4 regions of the Paenibacillus sp. SORGH_AS_0306 genome follow, and region 1 is predicted to be linked to each of the others. Evidence: riboswitches for the same ligand, from Rfam matches in the RefSeq annotation. Region 1 holds a riboswitch; each other region holds the start of a gene.
What was found. A riboswitch is a leader RNA that binds a small molecule or an ion and turns the genes downstream of it on or off. The one in region 1 is predicted to bind thiamine pyrophosphate.
Positions count from the first base shown of each region.

Region 2: another riboswitch for thiamine pyrophosphate. It lies ahead of QE450_RS09870 (thiamine phosphate synthase); the one in region 1 lies ahead of QE450_RS22255 (ABC transporter substrate-binding protein).
Region 3: another riboswitch for thiamine pyrophosphate. It lies ahead of thiM (hydroxyethylthiazole kinase); the one in region 1 lies ahead of QE450_RS22255 (ABC transporter substrate-binding protein).
Region 4: another riboswitch for thiamine pyrophosphate. It lies ahead of tenA (thiaminase II); the one in region 1 lies ahead of QE450_RS22255 (ABC transporter substrate-binding protein).

Region 1 covers NZ_JAUTBP010000001.1:5,010,357-5,015,850, forward strand. The annotation lists gene QE450_RS22245 (ABC transporter permease) at 1-163, opposite strand, end outside; gene QE450_RS22250 (MTH1187 family thiamine-binding protein) at 172-462, opposite strand; gene QE450_RS22255 (ABC transporter substrate-binding protein) at 487-1,524, opposite strand; TPP riboswitch at 1,642-1,753, opposite strand; gene QE450_RS23605 (pyridoxamine 5'-phosphate oxidase family protein) at 1,994-2,206, shown strand; gene QE450_RS23610 (pyridoxamine 5'-phosphate oxidase family protein) at 2,193-2,411, shown strand; gene QE450_RS22265 (aspartyl-phosphate phosphatase Spo0E family protein) at 2,706-2,882, shown strand; gene QE450_RS22270 (bifunctional 2',3'-cyclic-nucleotide 2'-phosphodiesterase/3'-nucleotidase) at 3,215-5,494, shown strand, end outside.
Region 2 covers NZ_JAUTBP010000001.1:2,293,025-2,298,518, forward strand. The annotation lists gene QE450_RS09850 (MoeB/ThiF family adenylyltransferase) at 1-305, opposite strand, end outside; gene QE450_RS09855 (thiazole synthase) at 308-1,075, opposite strand; gene thiS (sulfur carrier protein ThiS) at 1,077-1,280, opposite strand; gene QE450_RS09865 (NAD(P)/FAD-dependent oxidoreductase) at 1,271-2,590, opposite strand; gene QE450_RS09870 (thiamine phosphate synthase) at 2,605-3,216, opposite strand; TPP riboswitch at 3,463-3,572, opposite strand; gene QE450_RS23635 (ATP-binding cassette domain-containing protein) at 3,719-4,612, opposite strand; partial or broken gene QE450_RS23640 (ATP-binding cassette domain-containing protein) at 4,687-5,275, opposite strand.
Region 3 covers NZ_JAUTBP010000001.1:96,718-102,211, reverse strand. The annotation lists gene thiE (thiamine phosphate synthase) at 179-850, opposite strand; gene thiD (bifunctional hydroxymethylpyrimidine kinase/phosphomethylpyrimidine kinase) at 834-1,655, opposite strand; gene thiM (hydroxyethylthiazole kinase) at 1,695-2,504, opposite strand; TPP riboswitch at 2,598-2,700, opposite strand; gene QE450_RS00440 (alpha/beta hydrolase) at 3,023-3,853, opposite strand; gene QE450_RS00435 (DUF1129 family protein) at 4,002-4,670, shown strand; gene QE450_RS00430 (TetR/AcrR family transcriptional regulator) at 4,842-5,420, shown strand.
Region 4 covers NZ_JAUTBP010000001.1:4,409,917-4,415,410, reverse strand. The annotation lists gene QE450_RS19525 (nucleotide excision repair endonuclease) at 1-50, shown strand, start outside; gene QE450_RS19520 (hypothetical protein) at 296-910, opposite strand; gene rluF (23S rRNA pseudouridine(2604) synthase RluF) at 1,189-1,896, opposite strand; gene QE450_RS19510 (TIGR01777 family oxidoreductase) at 2,018-2,914, opposite strand; TPP riboswitch at 3,086-3,189, shown strand; gene tenA (thiaminase II) at 3,335-4,021, shown strand; gene QE450_RS19500 (ECF transporter S component) at 4,039-4,635, shown strand; gene QE450_RS19495 (ABC transporter ATP-binding protein) at 4,613-5,494, shown strand, end outside.

The DNA of each region.
Region 1 (5,494 bases):
AGCCCAGTCGGTCTTTCTCACTCCATGCTTCATGTCCAATCAATGCAGGGCTAGGAAGAATCCATGTCTCAATATGGAATAGACTGGTTGCCAGTTGCCAGATAATCAGTAATAAAACAACCGCCCCGAGGGGCGGCCATAGCCTGTTCCACCATGTATTCATCGTAGACATTAGCGGTACTTCTCAGTTAATCCATCCATACTGATTCCGGTTGGACTATGAGCAATTTTGATCTGAGAAATAATACTCGGGCTTCCTTTTTCCACTAACGCTTCGTGCATTTGCCGAACCACTTCTAACAATTCGCTAAGTTCGCCTTCCATCGTGGTCTCAAGTGGATGCACTTCATATTTCACACCGGAGGCTTGAATCACTTCTATTGCCCGGTCGACATAATCGTAAGAGTTCTCACCAGCTTGAGTTTTGGGAATAACCTGAATACTTAAAAGGGTGTGTGCCATAGTAGTCATCTCCTTATGTTCTATTTATGATTTGGTGGTTTCAGGTAAATAATCGTTTGTATATGCTTTGGTTGCATCTAACGGTTTGTCTAACAATTTCTGCTTGAACATCCAATCGGCATAACCTTCCCAGACTGATTGTTTTTGCTCGCCCCAGCGTTTGGCATCATCTTGATAACGTGGAGATAACCATTTTTGGCTAGCTTTGACCAGTGCAGGATCAAGATCAGGTACTGCTTTGAGCAATATATCTGCTGATTCATCAGGATGAGCGATTGCATATTCATATCCTTTACTGGTTGCCGCCATAAATGATTTCACCAGTGCAGGATCGGTAGCGATCTGCTTCTCATTGGTTACGATAACAGGTGTATAATAATCTAATTTATCTGAATAATCTTTTACATATAACATATCTAATGGTTGTCCGCGAAGTTCTGCTTCAATTCCTGTCCATCCATAGAATATCCATGCAAAGTCGATTCCTTTTTGTACAGCTGTAAAATAATCCGCATTACCGATATTAACACTTTTGACTTTGCTAACATCGCCACCGTCGGTATCCATAATGGATTTCATAACTGCTTCTTCAACAGGCGATCCCCATGCACCGTAGGATTTGCCTTCCATATCTTTAGGGCTTTTGATTCCGCGATCTGTAGGAGCGGCAAAGCCAGATGTATTATGCTGGATAACTGCCGCGAGTGACACTAAAGGCACTCCTTGTACACGCGCTTGAGTCACACTTTCCTGATAACTGATTCCAAAAGGCACTTCACCAGAAGCGACCATGGTATCTGCTCCACCTTGACCGGGAGTAATAATTTCGACGTTTAATCCTGCTTTTTTATAATAGCCCTGTGCTTGGGCAACATATAAGCCAGTATGATTCGTATTTGGTGTCCAGTCGAGCACGACTTTTACATCTTTAAGGGCAGATGTTGATCCTGCCTGATTGGCTGTATTGCTTGTACTTGTTGCTGAACCACATGCAGTGGTGATCCACAATAAACCTACCATTAACCACGGTAAGCTTTGACGCCACCTTTTTTGAGTTCTCATTACCGTCATCCTTCTTTCTTCTAGCTCAAATAGTCAATCCTGTAATACTGGGTAAAAGGCATAAAAAAAACGCCCCCATCGGGACGACATAGGTGCAATTATAAGCTAGAGTACAGCATATAACGACTTGTTACTTTCCTACGCTGGCATTATCCAGATCAGGTATAAGGGTCTGTATTTATCACAATACACTCTCAGCCAGTTGCAACTAGCTCCCCTGTACATATGCGGTTTTTTTACATTGTAATTATAGACCAGAGGGTATCAACTGTCCAGTAAAGAGAATGCGGTGTCATCAGCAAAAGACAGTGTATTTCGGTTCAGTCTCGCTGTCTAAGGGTATTTACATATACGGAAGTTTGTAACTAACAAAAGTTCCATTCAATATTCTTCTATACGTATCGCATAGATATACATAGACATAGATATTGAATACACCCATACGTTTATATACAGGAGGAGATTGATCATGAGTAAAACAGCTGAAGAACAAGCGATATTAACTGCATTAGAAGGTAATCCATTTTGTGCACTAGGTACAGTAGAAAATGACAAACCTAAAGTACGCTACATGGCGCTATATAACGAAGGCTTGAATATTCATCTCGCGACAAACCGCAAAACACATAAAGTCGAAGAGTTAGAAAAAAAATCCGAACTGTTATGTATTGTTGGGTTATGAAAAAGGCGGCACTAATCAAGTCGTTGAAATCGAAGGTGTAAGTGCTGTATCTACAGACGACGAATTGAAAAAACGTGTTTGGAAAGAAGAATTTAAAGAATGGTTTTCCGGTCCAGAAGATCCTGATTATGTGATCCTAGATATCAAACCACAAACGATTGAATATACAGATCAAGATGGTAACAAAAAAACGTGGACTGCGTAATCTGATACAACTTTAATGGTTTAAGATAGCAGTTATCACATAAATGACTCGGAATTTGAAATTTGCGAAACAAGAGAAATGAATGCAAAATTCAAATTCCGAGTTTTTTCGTCTTTATTTTTCCATAAAAAGGATAAAATAGGTACTTGAGGAACTTGATAAGGTATACTCAAATAAGGTATAAAAAGGTATATAGAAATATTTTATAGACTAACCTGTAAAATGACGATGATGGAATAAAATGAAAGTCTCATTGATAGCAAGATATAAGGAAATATACTGGAGGTGGTTTCCTTGAACTTAAAACAAATAGAACAACAGATTGAGCAGGAACGCCGCATATTGAACCAGATGGCAGAAGAACATGGGATGCGCGATTATCGTGTGTTAGACCAATCAGAACAATTAGATCGAATTTTAGATATGTATTTTCAATATAAAGATCGAAATACTAATTTTTTAACTCCTTAATCTCAAAGAGTTATTATTTATGAAAAGAAACATGACACAATCATGTAAATTATAGAATTTTTCGCAAAATAAATCTTATTTTCATAAAAAATAGAACTAATAACCCTTCAAATATATCAGCTGATAGTATACAATTCTATCATGCGTTTCTTTTGGTAGCCTTTTTACTATTTATCTGCCTACTCTAAATCATAATTTCTAATATGATTTTTTTAAAATCAGCATGTTAAGTACATTGTCACTGCTTGTTCATGCTGTTATACATATAGGGCATAGAGATAAATAGGAAAAGGTCAAGCAAATGCGAATATATTTGGGAGGGGTTTTTTATTTTGAATTTGGGAAACAAAACATTTAAAAAAGCAATTACTGTCATCGCAGCTCTGCAATTGTTTGCAGTGTCGGCAGTTCCTGCTTTTGCAGCCGAAGCCACTTCTTCTGAATCTACCGTAAAATTACGTTTGTTGGAGACAACAGATATTCATGTGAACGTAATGAACTATGATTATTATTCAGATGCAGCGACAGATCAATATGGATATGCCAAAACAGCGACATTGATCAAAAATGCGCGTGCAGAAGCCAAAAACAGTGTATTGATCGATAATGGTGATCTATTACAAGGTAATCCGTTAGGTGACTATGTAGCCAAAGTTGATCCTTTAAAAGCAGGCGAAGTTCACCCTGTCTACAAAGCGATGAACCAATTGGGTTATGATGCAGGAAATATCGGTAACCATGAATTTAACTATGGTCTGGATTTCTTGGGTAACGCTCTCAAAGGCGCTAACTTCCCTTATGTGAATGCTAATATTTATACAGATGATGGCACAGGTTCAGGTGAGAAAAACTATTTTACTCCTTATTTGATTTTGGATAAAGAAGTCACTGATGAAAGTGGAGCTAAACATACGATTAAAGTAGGTGTTATCGGCTTCGTACCACCACAAGTAATGCAATGGGATAGCGCAAACTTGTCGGGGAAAGTGGTTGCTAAAGATATCGTTGAAACAGCGAACAAATTTATTCCACAAATGAAAGCAGAAGGCGCAGATATTATTATTGCAGTGCCACATTCTGGCTTTGAAGATATTCCTCAGACTGAATTGATGGAAAATTCCGTATTGTACTTGAGCAAAGTGCCAGGTATCGATGCGATTATGTTCGGACATGCACACAAAGTATTCCCTAGTGCTGATTTCGCTGGTAAAACAGGCGTAGATCTAGAAAAAGGAACAATCAATGGCGTTCCTTCAGTAGAGCCAGGTTTCTGGGGCGATCACCTGGGAATTATTGATCTTGAACTAAAACAACAAGGCGACAAATGGACAGTCTCTGATTCTAAAGTAGAAGCTCGTCCAATCTATGATACTGCTACCAAAAAAGCATTAGTTGATGCAGATCAAGGTGTAGTCGATTCTGTATACAAAGAACACGAAGAAACGTTAGGATATATTCGTGGACCTGTTGGTGAATCTACTGCTCGTATCACCAGTTACTTTGCACTGGTAGAAGATGATCCATCGATCCAAATCGTAACAAACGCTCAAAAATGGTACTTGGAGAAACAACTTCAAGGGACAGAATATGAGAACTTACCTATTCTTTCTGCAGGCGCTCCATTCAAAGCAGGTGGACGTTCAGGAGCAAGTTATTACACAGATATTCCAGCAGGCACGATAGCTATCAAAAATGTATCTGACCTTTATGTATATCCAAATACAGTTCATGCTGTGCTTGTCAATGGAGCAGAAGTGAAAAACTGGTTGGAATGGTCAGCAGGACAATTCAATCAAATCGATCCAGCTAAATCAGGCGAGCAAGCGTTAATCAATATGGACTTCCCAACGTATAACTTTGATGTTATCGATGGGGTTACTTACCAAATTGATGTCACACAACCACCGAAATACGATGCAAAAGGTGCTGTTTTAAATGCATCTTCTAACCGTATTGTGAACTTGCAATTTAACGGTAAAGCTATCGATCCAGAACAAAAATTCGTAGTAGCTACAAATAACTACCGTGCTTCTTCGTCCAAATTGGCGAATCCAGATGGCAAACGTATTATTCTGGCTGCACCAGACGAGAACCGTCAAGTAATTATCGATTATATTCGTGAAAACAAAACAATCAATCCGGCTGCTGATGGTAACTGGTCACTTGCACCAATCAAAGGCAACCCAACAGTAACATTTAACACTTCTCCAAAAGCAAAAGATGCATTGTCTAGTGCCAAAGCAGTTGCAGGAGCAGATCCAATTGCTTATGTAGGAGAAGCAGCAGATGGTTTTGCTAAATATTCAATTAATCTTTCTAGCGCAGCAGCAGGTAGCAAGCCAGCCGTAACACCTGCCAAACCGCCCAAACCAGTAACACCAGCGAAGCCTACCAAACCAACAACGAAGCCGGTTCCAGCACCTAAACCGACAAAACCAGCTGTTGATAAGCCAGCTAAACCTACAGATGAGAAAACCTATATTATCAAAAAAGGTGATAATCTGTACCGTATTAGTCTGAAATATGGCGTAACATGGGAAGAACTTGCTAAATACAATAAAATTACAGATCCAACGAAGCTTCAAGTTGGAGATTCGATCGAGATTCCTGCT
Region 2 (5,494 bases), 2.7 Mb from region 1:
TGTTGTAGACGACGTTGAGCAGCGATAGCTTTGGGCATACGATCTTGAGCATCTTGTTCTGTAAACAGTTGTTGCCTTTGCAAATTACTCCATTCTACATAATCGCGATCTGCAATAATTACTTTGCCTACTCCTGCACGAACCAGTGTCTCTGCAGAGCTAGAACCCAAAGCTCCAGCTCCTACAATAAGCACAGTGGCTTCTGTCAAATGTTGCTGACCTTTTTGACCTAAAGGAGTAAATCGCACTTGTCTGGAGTACCGATTATGTTGTTCTATTTGTTGCTGATTATTGGTATTATTCACGTTCAAGTCGTGATCATCCCTTCTGCTGGACTGCTCGCCACAGCATACTCACGTACAGGGATCATGCCTGCTTCCCTTCCTAATCGTCCTGCTTCCACACCTAGCTTCATAGCTGTTGCCATTTTAACAGGGTCCGTTGCGCCAGAGACAGCACTATTAAGGAGTACCGCATCGGCTCCAAGTTCCATCGCATACGCAGCATCTTTCGGTGAGCGTATACCGGCATCGACAATCACAGGTATAGTCGCTTGATCGATAATCCATTGCAACGCTGAAGGATTAAGTATTCCTTTACCAGAACCGATCGGGGAAGCTCCAGGCATAATCGCATGTACACCAAGTTGCTGTAAGCGTTTGGCTAACATATAATCATCAGAGATATACGGCAGAACAATAAATCCTTCTGCTAGCAAGGCTTCACAAGCTTTGACTGTCTCCAAAGGATCAGGTAAAAGCAATGTATCATCTCCGATAACTTCTACTTTTATCATATCACATAATCCAGAAGCTTTTGCCAGACGTGCTATCCGAATAGCTTCTTCGGCTGTTTTGGCTCCTGCGGTATTAGGCAATAGTTTATATTTTTGGAGATCTAACATTTCTAGAAAATTCGGTTCATTCACTTGATCTAGATTCAATCGTCTTACTGCAAATGTTAGCACTTCTGTGCCCGATGCTTCTACCGCCTGATTCTGAATCTGCAAATCTGTAAACTTCCCTGTGCCTAGTAACAGTCTCGATGTAAATGTATGTGTACCTATCGTTAACAAATCAGCCACCTCCTACAAAATGTACAATCTCTAATATATCTTTGTCTGCTAGTGTAATATGCGGATGCTCTTCTTTTTGCAAAATTTGTTGATTATGCTCGACAATCACTGTTTTATGACCTAATGATAAAGATTCTAGCAATTTGGATACAGTATTCAATTCAGGCTCTATCCATTTGTGATGACCATTGATAATCAGTTCCATGTAGTCACTCCTTTCGCTATAACTTGATCGCTTGATTTTTGTAAAGCTCGCTTTGGAGCAAAACAATCTGGAATATGCGCTGTATCATTGGTTATCAAAGCTTGTGTCATCCATTTTGCTGTACCTGCCGCTAGTAAAATACCATTGCGATAATGACCTGAAGCTGTCCATAAGCCATGAATAGGCTCAATCCGACCTAAATAAGGCAATTCATCCGGTGTTCCAGGACGTATACCTGACCAGCAACGGACAAACGTAGCTGAGCCAATAGCAGGCAGATATTGTTCAGCCTGAGACAATAACTGTGCAATAGCAGAAATATCTACACTAGTATCGATTCGATCAGATTTACTGGTAGCACCGATCCAGAGTCGATGATCACTTTTGGGAATAATATAAATTCCTTCTCCATAGATCGTATGACCAAGCCACTTTGACGGAGTGTTGACTTCGATTAATTCGCCTTTGACAGGAATAAAAGGTAATTCATATTGCTCGGTTGCTAGCAATTGTTGTGTACTCAATCCTGTTGTTAAAACCACCTGTTCAGCATATAACTCACCTCTGTTACTCACTACACCTTTAATTTGAGAGTTATTTTGCTGATACAGTAAACGTAAAACTTCTGTTTCCGAATAAAAATCAACTCCATATTGAGTTGCCGCTTGTACAAGTGCTTGATTAAGTAGCGCTGGAATTAATTGCGGTTCGTCTGGATTATAGATCATCCCTGATGGAGCATGCAGTTGTGGTTCTACTTGTGCCAGATAAGAGGGGCTCCACCACTGTTTGCGATCTGTTTTTATATTGTTAGCGTTCGTGATAGCAGAAAGACTGTAGTTATCGTTAAAAGTATGTTGATTGTTATCCAGTTGATGTTGAGGATTTCGATTAGGATGATTTGAATTTGGATCAATAGCATTTGCCTGCCATTGAACTTTTGATTGTTCTGCATGTAATGAATTTAACTCTATTTCAGTGAGAGGAAGTAAAAATCCCTCTGTTCGCAATCCAATATCTATGCCTGTTTGTTCAAGTAAATCGATAGCAAGCTTGCTATACAAGGATTGACTATACAGCGCCAATTGATGCAGTTCTACATGTGTAAAATGCTCAGAATGAGCAGCTAACATTCCACCTGCCGCCCCTGATGCACCAGAAGCTGGTTTACTTTTCTCAATTAATGCTACTTTGACCCCTTGCTGTGCTAGTTCATATGCCAAAGCAGCACCAATCACTCCTGCGCCTACAACGATTACATCATAATGATTAGTATTGAGATTGGATAAATGACCCATGATCTCATTCACTTCTTTCCTCGTAGTTATAGATTGGCAAACGTACGATTTGAAATACTTGCCTTATATTGCTGACAGATATGTTGAGGATAATCTGCTTCGAAAATACCAGACATTACCGCAATTCCTTTCGCCCCAGCCTGATAAATATCCTGACAATGGGCTGGCTGGATACCACCGATCGCAATCACCGGTATAGACACTGCATGACATACTTGTTCCAGTTGAATCAATCCCCGCGGAGATCGATCAGGCTTGGAAGTAGTAGGATAGATATGCCCGTAAAAAATATAATCTACTCCTTCCTGCTCAGCTTGTAGTGCTTGTTCTATATGATGAACAGACCGTCCTACTTTCCATGTCAAAGGTCTATGATCAATCGAAGGATAAGCCATATTTTCGCTTAAATGTACCCCTCCTATATTCATATCAACCGCTAATTGCGGTCGACTATTGATCCTTAGTTGTGAGCGCGGAACACCTTTATCTACCATTTGCTGAATTGTATTGATGATCTGAAGATCAGACCAATTTTTTTCGCGAATATGAATAGCAGTAACCCAGGGGTATACTTGTGATGCGATCTCTATCAACTTAGTCATCGATTGCTGACCTGTACTAATCGCATGAATTTCCATACTTATAAGATGCCTCCTTTACGTTCATAGATATAATAAAACGCAAAAAAGCCACTTCTTTTTAATAAGAAGTGGCTAGTATAGATCTAGAAAATAATGATCGCTCTGTTCGATCAAACAAGATTATTTAGAAGGAACGGAAATTGTATAATCTTATTCATCTATAGTAATAAGACATTTAGTAGATTATCACTACTTCATATTCTCTATTACTGGATTATTCCGATTATTGTATCGAACATTTCCGAAACTCTGCTACCACTTCCCTACGCTGGTATGATCCAGATCAGGTACAAAGGGTCCGAAAGCAATATCTGCTTTCATCTCAGCCTCAAGCGGCCCCCCTAGTGCATTCAAGCTATTCAATTTGTTATTCATCTTAGCAAAGACTATTCAATAAAGCAAATGATTCTCAGACTCTTTATAAAGTCATCTTTTACAGTTCATTTTAAAAATAAATGAGTACAACTAGCTATGACATCTTAAAAAGATGGAAAATCTTTTATTTCGCTTTAGCTTCAGACCACTGCTCAACATCCCAAATTTTAGTAACCCAATCTTCATAAAATTCAGGTTCGTGAGACACGAGTAATACTGTACCTTTATATGCTTTTAAAGCGCGTTTTAATTCATTTTTAGCATGAACATCCAAGTGATTGGTCGGTTCATCGAATAATACCCAATTGCTTTCACGCAGTAATAGTTTGCACAAACGAACTTTCGCTTGCTCTCCACCACTTAACATACGCATTGGGCGCGTGATATGCTCATTTTTCAGACCACAACGTGCCAGATGACCACGCACTTCATTTTGACTTAAATGTGAAAATTCATTCCATACTTCATCTATCGGTGTCAATTGGTCTGGACGTACTTCCTGCTCAAAATAAGCAGAATGCAAATAATCGCCCAGATATGTTTTACCACTAACCGGTTGAAGTTTACCTAGAATAGTTTTGAGCAATGTTGATTTACCTACACCGTTACAACCAACAATCGCAATTTTTTCGCCACGTTCAATATTCATTGTCATTTTAGGCAATAAAGCATGTGTATATCCAATCTCAAAGTCTTTACCTTCAAAGACTGTTTTACTACTTGCACGAGCTTCTTTGAAATTAAATGTTGGCTTAGCAAATTCTTCTGGTTTGTCGATACGTTCGATACGATTTAATTGCTTTTCACGACTTTTTGCACGACCGGATGTAGATGCACGTGCTTTATTTTTTTGAATAAATTCTTCTTGTTTTTTGATAAAATCTTGCTGTTTTTCAAAGGCTTCGATATGTTGATGCTTTTGAATATCAGCCATTTCTAAAAACTTATTATAATCAGCTGTATAACGATTTAATTTGGCAAATTCCAAATGATAAATTACATTAACGACTTGATTCATAAAATCTGTATCATGTGAGATCAATACGAAAGCATGTGGATATTCTTGTAGATAACGAGTTAGCCATTGGATATGCTCTACATCCAGATAGTTGGTAGGCTCATCCAGCAACAAAACATTAGGCTTTTCGAGTAATAGCTTGGCAAGCAGTACTTTAGTACGCTGACCACCGCTCAAAGCTGTTACGTCTTTATCAAGTCCAATAACATTGAGTCCAAGACCGTAAGCCATATCTTCAACTTTGGTATCTAATAGATAAAAGTCTCCTATTTCCAGTTGCTCTTGAATATCACCCATTCGTTCTAACAATACTTCCAATTGTTCCGGGGATGCTTCAGCCATCTGGTTGGTGACTTCATTTAACTCCTGCTCTAATTCTAGCAACGGAAGAAAAGCATCTTTCAGTACATCACGTACTGTTTTTCCTTCTGTTAACTTAGTATGCTGATCTAAATAACCATAACGTACACGCGGAGCCCATTCGACTTTACCGCTATCTTTCAACAGTTTACCTGTCATAATATTCATCAATGTTGATTTGCCAGCACCATTTGCACCGACTAAGCCTACATGCTCTCCAGCAAGCAGACGAAAAGATACATCCCGAAATAATGTTCGGTCTCCAAAATTATGTGTTACATTTTCTACTGATAACAAACTCATACTAAATAATGCTCCTGTCTATGTTAAATATCTCTTTTTTAAATATACATCATCACAAAATTGCTACAGAGTGTATTGTAACATAAGCAGAAGCTGTCTAGAACTGAAAATTTTCATTTTTTTACATTCATTTTCTGATGTGTAGAATAAATGTATGCTTTTACGAACGGTTTGAAAGAATTGAAGTAATCTTATTATCGTTGAAGATTTTGCCATTTT
Region 3 (5,494 bases), 4.9 Mb from region 1:
ACAGATCATCATAAGGATAGCGGAAAGAACCTACTGTTACGTTACACTATACAAACAGAAAATAGTGTTTACCATTCAAAGTCATTCGACACACCGTACTGTAAGCTACGGTATACCGAATGACTTTTTTTGATGGGATTAACAAACATGTATTCAGCATTACATCATATGGTGGTGATTAGTTCGCAATCAATCGACGGGTAAGCGTATTTAACTGCTGCGTCGCTTGCTCTATATCCGTCTGTCCTGCGATCGCAGAGATCACTGCTATTCCGTCTGCTCCCGCGGTAAAGATCGGCTCGGCATTACCTGCATGAATTCCTCCAATACCGACTAATGGAATCTCAATATGATGGTTCTTAAGTGCTGTAATAGTGCTTGTTCCTTGTACGGCTTGCGCATCAGCTTTAGAGATTGTAGGATAGATCGGTCCTATGCCTAAATAATCAGCGCCATCTTCAATAGCTTGTCTGGATTCAGCTACGCTATGAGCAGATACACCAATAATTTTATCATCCCCTAGACGTGCCCGAATCTGATCCGCAGGTGCATCTTCTTGTCCTACATGAATTCCATCCGCATTCAGAGCGATGGCTAACTCTACATCATCATTCACAATAAACGGAATCTGATGAGTGTGGCATATCTGTTGCAGACGTTCTGCAAGCTTATAATACGCTTGCCCTGTTAAAGCGCCAACCCCTTTTTCCCGAAATTGAAAAAGAGTGATCCCTCCTGCAATAGCAGACCTTAATACTTCTTCTGGTGGTTGATTACAATTGACGCTTCCCATCACTAGATAAAGGCGTAAATACTGGCGTATATGCTGAGTATCAGGCTTGGTGATCATAGACTCGGCTCCTTTGCTGATAAGCAAAATGATTGGTAGGCCCATGACCGGAACCGATACCCAATCCATCTTCAATCGCTGCTTGAATAAATTGCTTCGCGGTATGTACAGCTTCATAAATAGTTTTGCCTTTAGCAAGTTCTGCTGTTAATGCCGCTGAAAAAGTACATCCTGTGCCATGAGTATGAGGCGTATCAATCCGCTGACTTTCCAAATAATCAAATTGCTTTCCATCGTATAACAGATCAATTACAGTAGACGTCGATGTATCATGTCCACCTTTGATCACTACATATGTTGCTCCCATTTCTACAAACTGCTTGGCGGCTTGTTCGCGCTGCTGTAGATTGGTAATCGATAGACCTGTTAATAACTCGGCTTCTGGCAAATTAGGCGTGATAATCTCTGCCAGCGGAATCAGATCAGAGATCAGCGCCTGCAACGCTTCTTGTTGTAACAGCACAGAACCTCCTTTAGCGACCATCACCGGATCAATCACTAGATGTTGCCATTGATACTGTTTTACTTTTGCTGCGACATAACGAATAATCTCTGCACTAAATAACATCCCTGTTTTGACAGCGTGGGGTTGTAGATCCGTTCCGATCGAATCCAATTGCTGTACAACACCTTCAATCTGAACCGGATAGACACCTTGTACCCCTGTCGTATTCTGCGCTGTGATAGCAGTAATAACAGACATGCCATAGACACCGAGTTCTTGAAATGTTTTGAGATCGGCCTGAATGCCTGCGCCTCCTCCACTATCTGAACCTGCAATCGTCAATGCTTGATACACGTTCATCTTGTCTCGCTCCTTTATCATATGAATGTATGTTCAATATTAAGCTTTGGATGAAGTGATCTGGGCTCGTGCAATTACGATCTCCGGGGTAACTAGAGACAATTGATTGATAAATTGCATCTGAAAACTGCCTGTGCCTTGCCCTGCTGTCTGTTCATAGGCAATCTCTGCGGCTATACCGTAAAATGCTAAAGCTTCTGTTACGGCTTCCAGACGTTCTTGAGCTTGTGTAGGATCAGCGACTGCGATAAATGCACCGACTACGGCACTTAGTAGACAACCACCGCCTGTCACTTGCGTTAATATCTGATGACTGTTAGCAATGGTATAGGTGTTCTGTCCATCGGTTACGACGTCTTTTTCACCGGTGATCGCTACAATGCACTTTAATTTTTGAGCGGCCTGCTCTGCGATCTGGATCATATTGCCTTCGCCTGCTCCTGCATCGACACCTTTGATCTGCCATGATTCGCCGATCACATTAGCCACTTCAGCTACATTGCCACGTAACACATCTACTTGAACGTGTTCGATAATTTGCAAAGCCGATTGTGTACGATACGGGGTAGCTCCTGCTCCGACCGGATCAAATACAACAGGCACACCTGATTCATTCGCTGCACGTCCTGCACGTTGAATCGATTCGACGGTGTATGGATCAAGCGTACCGATATTAAGTACAACTGCATTTACTATAGCTGCCACATCGGCTACTTCTTCATGCGCATATGCCATAAAAGGAGAAGCTCCCAGCGCCAGCAATCCGTTCGCTGTAAAATTAGTCACGACCATATTGGTAATATTGTGAATCAGTGGATGTTGCGCCCGTACTTTGGCTAGAAAAGTCATTGATATTGCCTCCTATAACGTAATAAAGACCCATCCATCTCCAGAAGAGACAAATGGGTCAAACATTCATTCAGGTATATCACAACATGAGTGAAAATTCAGCCTCCACTTCCCTCCGCTAGTATAATCCAGATCAGGTTCCAAGGGTCCGAAATTGAATTTTCGTCTCAGCCAACAGGCTCCCCTAGTGAAATCAGTAACTATTCGATTGTTCTTTCTTACCATACCACTGGTGAATGATCTGGTAAAGGATTACACTAGAAGAAATCGCGTTTGTAACTGCCAAGCGCTTGATGTAAGATATTTTGCTATGCAAAAATCATGTTGGATTATACTAGAAGAAGTCGCGCTTATATTGCCAGGCGCTTAGCGAAAGATATTTTGCTATGCAAAAATCATGGTTGATTACACTAGAAGAAGTCGCGCTTATACTGCCAAGCGCTTAGCGAAAGATATTTTGCTATGCAAAAATCATGGTTGATTACACTAGAAGAAGTCGCGCTTATATTGCCAAGCGCTTAAATCATCCAGTGTTGCCAATCGGTCTGAGCGACTTTGCGTTCGGTGAGCCATTGGCGGGTTTTATCTAGCAATTCCCGGCGGTGGGTTCCATTGGAATACGTGTGATCTGCTTGGAAAATAATTTCTTTATCACAGCGTCCTTCTGAACGTGTCCAGAATACTTTTTGATACAAAAAGGCATAATCTACTGGAATCACATCATCCCCTGTACCATGAATCACCAGCACATCGCCACCAAATTGCTTGGCTTCTTGAAACGGTTGGAAATTGCCTAGCGAATCAAAGTATACAGGTGTAAACGAGTAACCTAAATGATCCGCTTGTCCTTCGATCACAGCTTGATCGTATTTGTCCCGACCGGTTAATTTGATAATATCGTTAAATGGATGTCCTACTGCTGACCAGAGGACTAGACTTTTGACACGATGATCGCGTACAGAAGTAAGAATAGCTACAGCACCACCCAGACTATGACCGATCAATGTGACGCGGGTGGGATCAATGTCACTGCAATTCATTGCATAATCCAGTACAGTACGAGTCTGAGCGACCATTGATTCAAGTCCTTCTTTGCCATAGTCGCCGCCACTTTCACCGCAACCTGCATAATCAAAGCGAACCACCATATAACCGTCAGCCGCCAATTCACGGGCTGTACTAACAAATAGGCGATCCACTCCAATACGGCTGCCAACAAAACCATGGCAGATCACAATTAGCGGTGTACGGCTTTTGCCTCGTCCTGCTGATTGTGGTTCCTGTTCAGGATAATGAATACTAGCTGTCAGATCCAAGTCGTGATGTCGAATGACGATATTGCGTTCCATGATGATTCCTCCTCTTAAATAAACAATTCCGATCAGTTTAATATGCTTTAATCTTGAAACCATATTATCATTAACGCTAGATCATTGTCAACGCAAGGAAAGTATGGCAAAATAGTAGCTTCGAACAACGAGAATGGAGGAATGAATAATGAGCTCAATACGCCAAATGGTTAAAAATATTAACGTCGTACGGGATCAATTAAAACCAGAAAATTTGGATTATTATGATGATGTTATTGTACATGTACGGGATGCACGAATTGATCGTGAAGCAGGCGAAGAATTGCTTTTAGAAATGGGTCATCATTTGCTAGAAGCGCAGAAAAAAGGTAAAACTGCCAAACAGTTATTCGGTAAAGAATCGATAGAGTACGGCAATATATTAATTCGTAATTTACCGGAAAAGAAACAATTGAGCAAGCCGATGTATTACTTGATGATTCCGTGGGTAGCGTTAACATGGGTATTTCTTATTCAAGCATTAATGGGATTGTTCAAAATCAGTATTAGCGATTCAGGCATTGTCGGGCAGATCAATGTAGCGACTCTTATTATTGTAGCTGTAGGTTCGATTGCTCTGGTCGAAATGCTTACAAGATTTACCGATCAGCCTGTTGAACAAAGTGATGCGACAAAGCCAGGCATGCAAATCAATGCACGCGCTATCTTAACGTATCTGGTGATTTTGGTACTGATTTTTGGTGTGGGAATCTTTTTACGTGAAGTGATGCCTGTGATTACGATTGCTCCATGGGTAAGTTTGTTGTTATTTGTGATCGGTGTAGTCGGACAGAAATTTATTTTTATGCGTAAATAAAAGATCAGCAAGCCTATGTATTATTGAATAAATCAAAATAGATAGATTGCATTTTATTTTGCCAAAGGTATACCTATCGCTTACAATAAATAAGATTGATGAATATCGTTAGCTTATACACAAATCTTATTCATATTCTACGAACAGGTATAGTTAAAGGAGGGTTATGCTTTGCCACCTCGCACCGGGCTTAGTCTTCATTCTATTTTGCAAGCAGCTACAGAAATAGCAGATGAACGTGGATGGAATGAAGTGACACTTACGATATTAGCTCAGAAGCTAGGGGTTCGTTCGCCTTCTTTGTATAATCATGTGAACGGATTACCGGGATTACGTCGTGAAATGGCATTAACAGGATTGGATCAACTCAAAGACGCATTGATGCGGGCTGCGGTAGGACGATCTGAAGATAAAGCGATACGTGAAATGTCGCGGGCTTATCTGGAATTTGCTCGGGCTCATCCAGGATTATATGAAGCTACGTTCTATACATCAGATATAGATGATGCAGAGATCAATGATAGCAAACATCAAATGTTGGAATTATTCATGCAAGTATTAACCGGATTTGATTTGAATGAAGAAGCCTTGATTCATGCGATACGTGGACTACGCAGTGTTTTGCATGGCTTTAGCTCACTAGAACGTATCGGTGGATTTGGCTTGAATGTCGATATAAATCAAAGTTTTGAATTGATTATTAATACTTTTCTGCAAGGTCTGCATACGGTAGAGTCCAATCATAAATAAGCAAATACACCACTTGTATAGAGATCGTAACGTTTAAATATGTTACTTCTGGCTGTAGAGTGGTGTATTTTTTG
Region 4 (5,494 bases), 600 kb from region 1:
TTAATACACTACATGCGAAATACAATGTAGAAAAAGTATTTTACAAGTAATCGCCGAAATCAGATAAACAAAAATATGTATTCCTCAAGTTCGATTTTTCAAAATCGTAAGCGCTTGGGACTATTCAATGTTTGTGTCTGATTAGCTATGATTTTATACCAAAAAGACCTCTTTTGCAGTCAATTATCGAACATAAGATAATAGACAAAGTAAAAGAGGTCTTTTTATATGTGGTTGATAAGATTAATACAATCTCTTACTCATCGTACTAGCTGAGCATAGGAACAACCAAAACTCATTTCTGCTGAAAATAATTGCTAATAGCTGAAGGAAGTTCTGCATCATTATAAGCAAGCATGTATTGATTATTATGCTCTAGCACATTGTATTTTAGAACGATAGCACTATTTAGTTTATACAAAAAAGAATACATCACAGCATTACTACTATCTATATGAATAGTCGTTTTAGCAGCATTTACGAGAGCAATAAATTTTTTACTTTCTTTTCCGTGTAATGTACGCATAAATTGTCCTTCTTTATACAGATCAACAGATTCTATTTTTTGATCAAAAATATCCAATTTTTTAGATTTTACATCCATATCTTTTAATAAAGTATACACATTGTATATATCTATGTTCATTTTTCCTTGCAATGCATTATTAGTATTTTTTACAGCTATTATATCATTATCCGAGTACCCATTTATTTTATAAATAGGTGTGTCTTTAGGTACTGTAGAGGATTCGTTTACAGTATCTATTTTTGAAAGTTGGGTGGAATCTATAACGATCATTTTGGGCTCATTAATATACATTTGATCCTTGTATTTCACATAATCGGCATTACTGTTCTCAGGATTTGGTTTACTTCCGTTTAGTGAACATCCAGAAAGTAAAATAACCATCATAACTACTGATAGGAGTAGTTTGATAAGATCACCTCTTTTCTTTATAAAATAAAATCTTCGCTAATATGCTTTGTTATGACAATAATTAAAAACTATAAAAGGATGATATTGGAAGAGACTTTACAGTTAAAATATATACTATCCAAATAGGAATGATTCACGTTTGTTTGGATTTTTTCTGGACAGACATTTTTTGATACCAAAAAGACCTCTTCAATGATCTGCTATCTGATATAGGATAACGGATCAAGTCAAAGAGGTCTTTTTCAGGTGAATTAGCGTTTTTTTGGCGTATATTCTAAATCGCGGAATAGGCGATTGAGTTCATCAGTTGTCAGGTCGCGCCATTTGCCTGTTGGTAGATTGCCTAGACGGATATTCATAATGCGTGTACGCCGTAGAGCGCGAACTTCATAGCCAAGTGCAGAACACATGCGGCGAATCTGACGATTCAATCCTTGCGTCAAAATGATTTTGAATACATATTTGGATTGTTGAACGACCTGACAAGGTAAAGTCACTGTATCTAGAATCTCTACACCGGAAGCCATTTGTTTAAGAAAAGAAGGCGTAATCGGTTGATCCACAGTGACGATATATTCTTTTTCATGCTTATTTTCAGCACGCAAAATCTCGTTAACGATATCGCCATCATTGGTCAGCATAATTAAGCCGTCCGAATCTTTATCCAATCGTCCGACATGGAAAATACGCAGAGGATGATTGACAAAATCTACGATATTGCCCCGAATATGACGCTCGGTTGTACTGGTAATGCCTACCGGCTTGTTGAGCACAATATAGACATTTTCTTGTTCGACTTTGATCAGTTTGCCTTTGACCCGCACATCGTCGCCTTCTTCGACCTGACTGCCTAGCTCGGCAACCACACCGTTGATTGTGACAATACCTTCATTGATCCATTTATCAGCACCCCGGCGGGATGTAATTCCAGATTCACTAATATATTTATTAATTCGCACGTATAAGCACACCTTTAACTCTAATTTTTGAGTAAGCTATTCAAGCTGTTACTCAAGTCTACCTCTACGATACCCTTTTTTGCTTTATTTTAAAAGTCATGTTCGTCTGTACGGTATGATGTTATGATTTTGTATGCAAAATATGGTGCAGTGCTTGTTCCAACCGTCCGTATTTGAACATAAATCCTTCTTTGATGAGACGATTAGGGATCACCCAACGGCTTTTAAGCACCAATTCGGGTTCCGTCCGAATCACTCTAGCCCCTAGATTAAGCATCCATGTAGACGCAGGTAGACCGCCTTTACGATGCATCACTTTGCGCATCGTTGCCATCAGTTCACGATTGGTCACCGGATTGGGAGACGTGCAGTTGAATACTCCTTCAAGCGATTCCCACTCTTGAATAAATAAAATAATCTGAAATAAATCTTCAACATGAATCCAGCTAAACATCTGCTTCCCTGACCCTTGATGACCGCCCAGCCCGAAGCGAACTAGATTTTTGAAAGGGGTCATGACACCACCACCAGGTCCTAATACGATAGCAATCCGTAATGCGGCTTGTCGGGTATGCGGAAGGCTAAAAGAGAAAAAAGCTTCTTCCCACGCTTTGGCAACGTCTACCGAAAATCCGCTACCGATTTCGCCTTTCGTCTCGGTCATAGGGCGATCTTCTGCATGACGATAAATAGTAGCTGTGCTGGAATTGATCCAAAGCGCAGGTGGATGTTCACAAGCCAGGATAGCGTTTCCAAGAATCTGGGTGGTTTCGATTCGAGAGTTCATAATTTCACGTTTATTTTGTTCGTTATAACGACAATTGACCGATTTACCTGCTAGATTAATCACCATTTCTGCTCCATCGAGAGCTTGAACAATTCCTTGATGATCATCCCATGCGATATGTGGAGATTGTCTGGAAATGATCTGCACTTCAATACCCAATGATGCAAATCTTTTTTCCAAATACTGTCCGATAAATCCTGTGCCACCTGCCAAGACCACTTTACGTGTCATCGAGATCAACTCAATTCTGTTTGGATAGTTAAATCTACGCGCCAATCCTTACTAATAATTATATTTTACACCATTTTATAACCCTATAACTGTTAAAAAAGGAAAGATTACTGAGGTTATAGCAGTTGACAGTCTGTTCAATCGTGTGTACAGTAAGATGCAAATGAATCGAATGACCACTAGGGGAGCCTTTGTGTAGGCTGAGACGGGAAGATCCCGGACCCTTGGAACCTGATCTAGTTCATACTAGCGTAGGAAAGTGGAGACTGTGCAAGGGTACCTGTACATATACGTACACCTATTCTGCCGCTCCATCACGGGGCGGCTTTTTTGCATGTATTTTTCCATATATTCCAGTAGTGGTCCTTCTTTATTAACCAAGCGTCGTTATCGATGCTTCAATCTAAGGAGGATACAGTTATGAGTTTTTCACAGGAAATTAGACAGGCCGCAGACCCTATTTTTGAAGCGATTTTTAACCATCCATTTGTACAAGGGATTGCCAAAGGTGATCTGCGTAGTGAGCAATTGATCCATTATGTAAAGCAAGATTTTGAGTATTTGAATTCTTTTATGCGTATCTATGGAACGGCGATTGCGAAATGCCCAACACGTGAAGATATGGCGATGTTTAACGAGCAGATTTCATTTGTGCTTCATAGTGAAATTCATCCTCACAATAACTTTTGCGAGGTGGCTGGCGTCAAGTATGAAGATTTGCAAGGATATGCGCTTTCTCCTTCTTCTCATCATTATATTCGTCATATGTTAACTGTGGCTCATGAAGGGGATCTAGGCGATATTTTGGCAGTATTGTTGCCTTGTCCGTGGACGTATTGGGAGATTGGTGTGAAATTATTGGATGAAGTGAAGCCGGATGTCTCCCATCCTTTTTATGATTGGATTAACTTCTATGGCAATCGTACCGATACGATTACTCATCAATTTTGTGCTCGATTGGATAAATGGGCAGAGCAGACGACACCTGCACATCGGGCGCGTATGAAAGAGCATTTTCTTCTAAGTTGTCAGTTTGAATATATGTTCTGGGATATGGCGTACACTCTGGAAGATTGGCCTGTGCCGATGGAGGTTGCACGCGTATGAGTTCCTCATCAATCTCTATGACATGGAAAATGAAAGAAGTGGTGTTGACTGTTATTCTGGCGGTGGCTTGTGGCGTTATTTATCTAGGATGGTCGACATTATGGATACCGATCTCTGCATTAGTGGGGCCTGTAGGTGCAGGATTTATGTTCGGCATCTGGATTATTGCAAGCCCGATTGTAGCTTATATTATTCGTAAGCCAGGGGCGGCATTGATTGCTGAAGTAGCGGCGGCGGCTGTAGAGCTGTTAACAGGTAGCCATTTTGGATTATCTGCTTTATTGATCGGTGTGTTTCAAGGGATTGGAGCAGAGATTGCTTTTGCTGTATTTGGCTACAAACGTTATAACTTAATGACATTAATGTTATCAGGAGCGCTGGCGGCAGTAGGTGGAGTGTTGTATAACGTTATCGCTAATGGATTCGGCTATTACACCACACAAGTATTGATTACGACTCTGGTTATTCAAGTGATCAGTGGAATGATTTTAGGTGGATGGTTAGCCAAAATTATTGTAGAAGCTTTGTGCAAAACAGGGGTGCTAGATCAATACGAAATTATGAAAGTACGGCGGAAGAAGGGAAATGCGAATGGAATCGCTTCTAGGGTGTAAAGACCTGTCAGTACGTTTTTATCAGCGAGAAGAAAATGTATTAACAGACATTCATTTATCGATTTCACGTGGAGAAAAAGTATTGATTCTCGGGCCAAGTGGTAGTGGCAAGTCGACGCTATTATCTGCATTGTCCGGTATTATTCCTGAACATGTAGAAGCTGAAGTGGAAGGCGAGATTCAGTTAGCCCCTCAATGTGGCGTGATGTTTCAAGACCCGGATTCGCAGTTCTGTATGCTTCATGTGGATGAAGAGATTGCTTTTAGCTTGGAAAATCGCTCTATTCCGCGTGCTCAGATGGACACTATGATAGATACGGTGATGAAGCAAGTCGGTCTGAATATAGATCGGCATACCGCTATTGAGACACTATCTGGAGGTATGAAGCAACGGCTAGCGCTAGCGTGTCTGTTAGCGCTTGAACCGGAAGTTCTTTTTTTCGATGAACCGACAGCACAACTTGATCCGATCAGTCGCAAAGAAATTTTTCAATTGCTACATGACCTAGCTGATCATTACGGACAGACGATGGTATTTGTAGAACATACATTAGATGGGTGTATTGAGTGGATGGATACAGTCATTTTAATGAATGCACAAGGGCGTATTATGGCTCAAGGCAAGCCAGCAGAGATGATCGAGCGGTATCGTGCAGAGATGGAAGAAGCTGGCATATGGCAACCTCAATTATTCCCGTATACATGGGAAGATGTACAAGATCATCCGTCTCATCCATTAGCGAAGCAGTTGCAACAGACACTACAACAACGCCGTACAGCTACACTACATGCAGATACAACCGACAATCATACACCTGATATCATAGTTACCGAACAACTGGAGATCGGGTATCGTCAA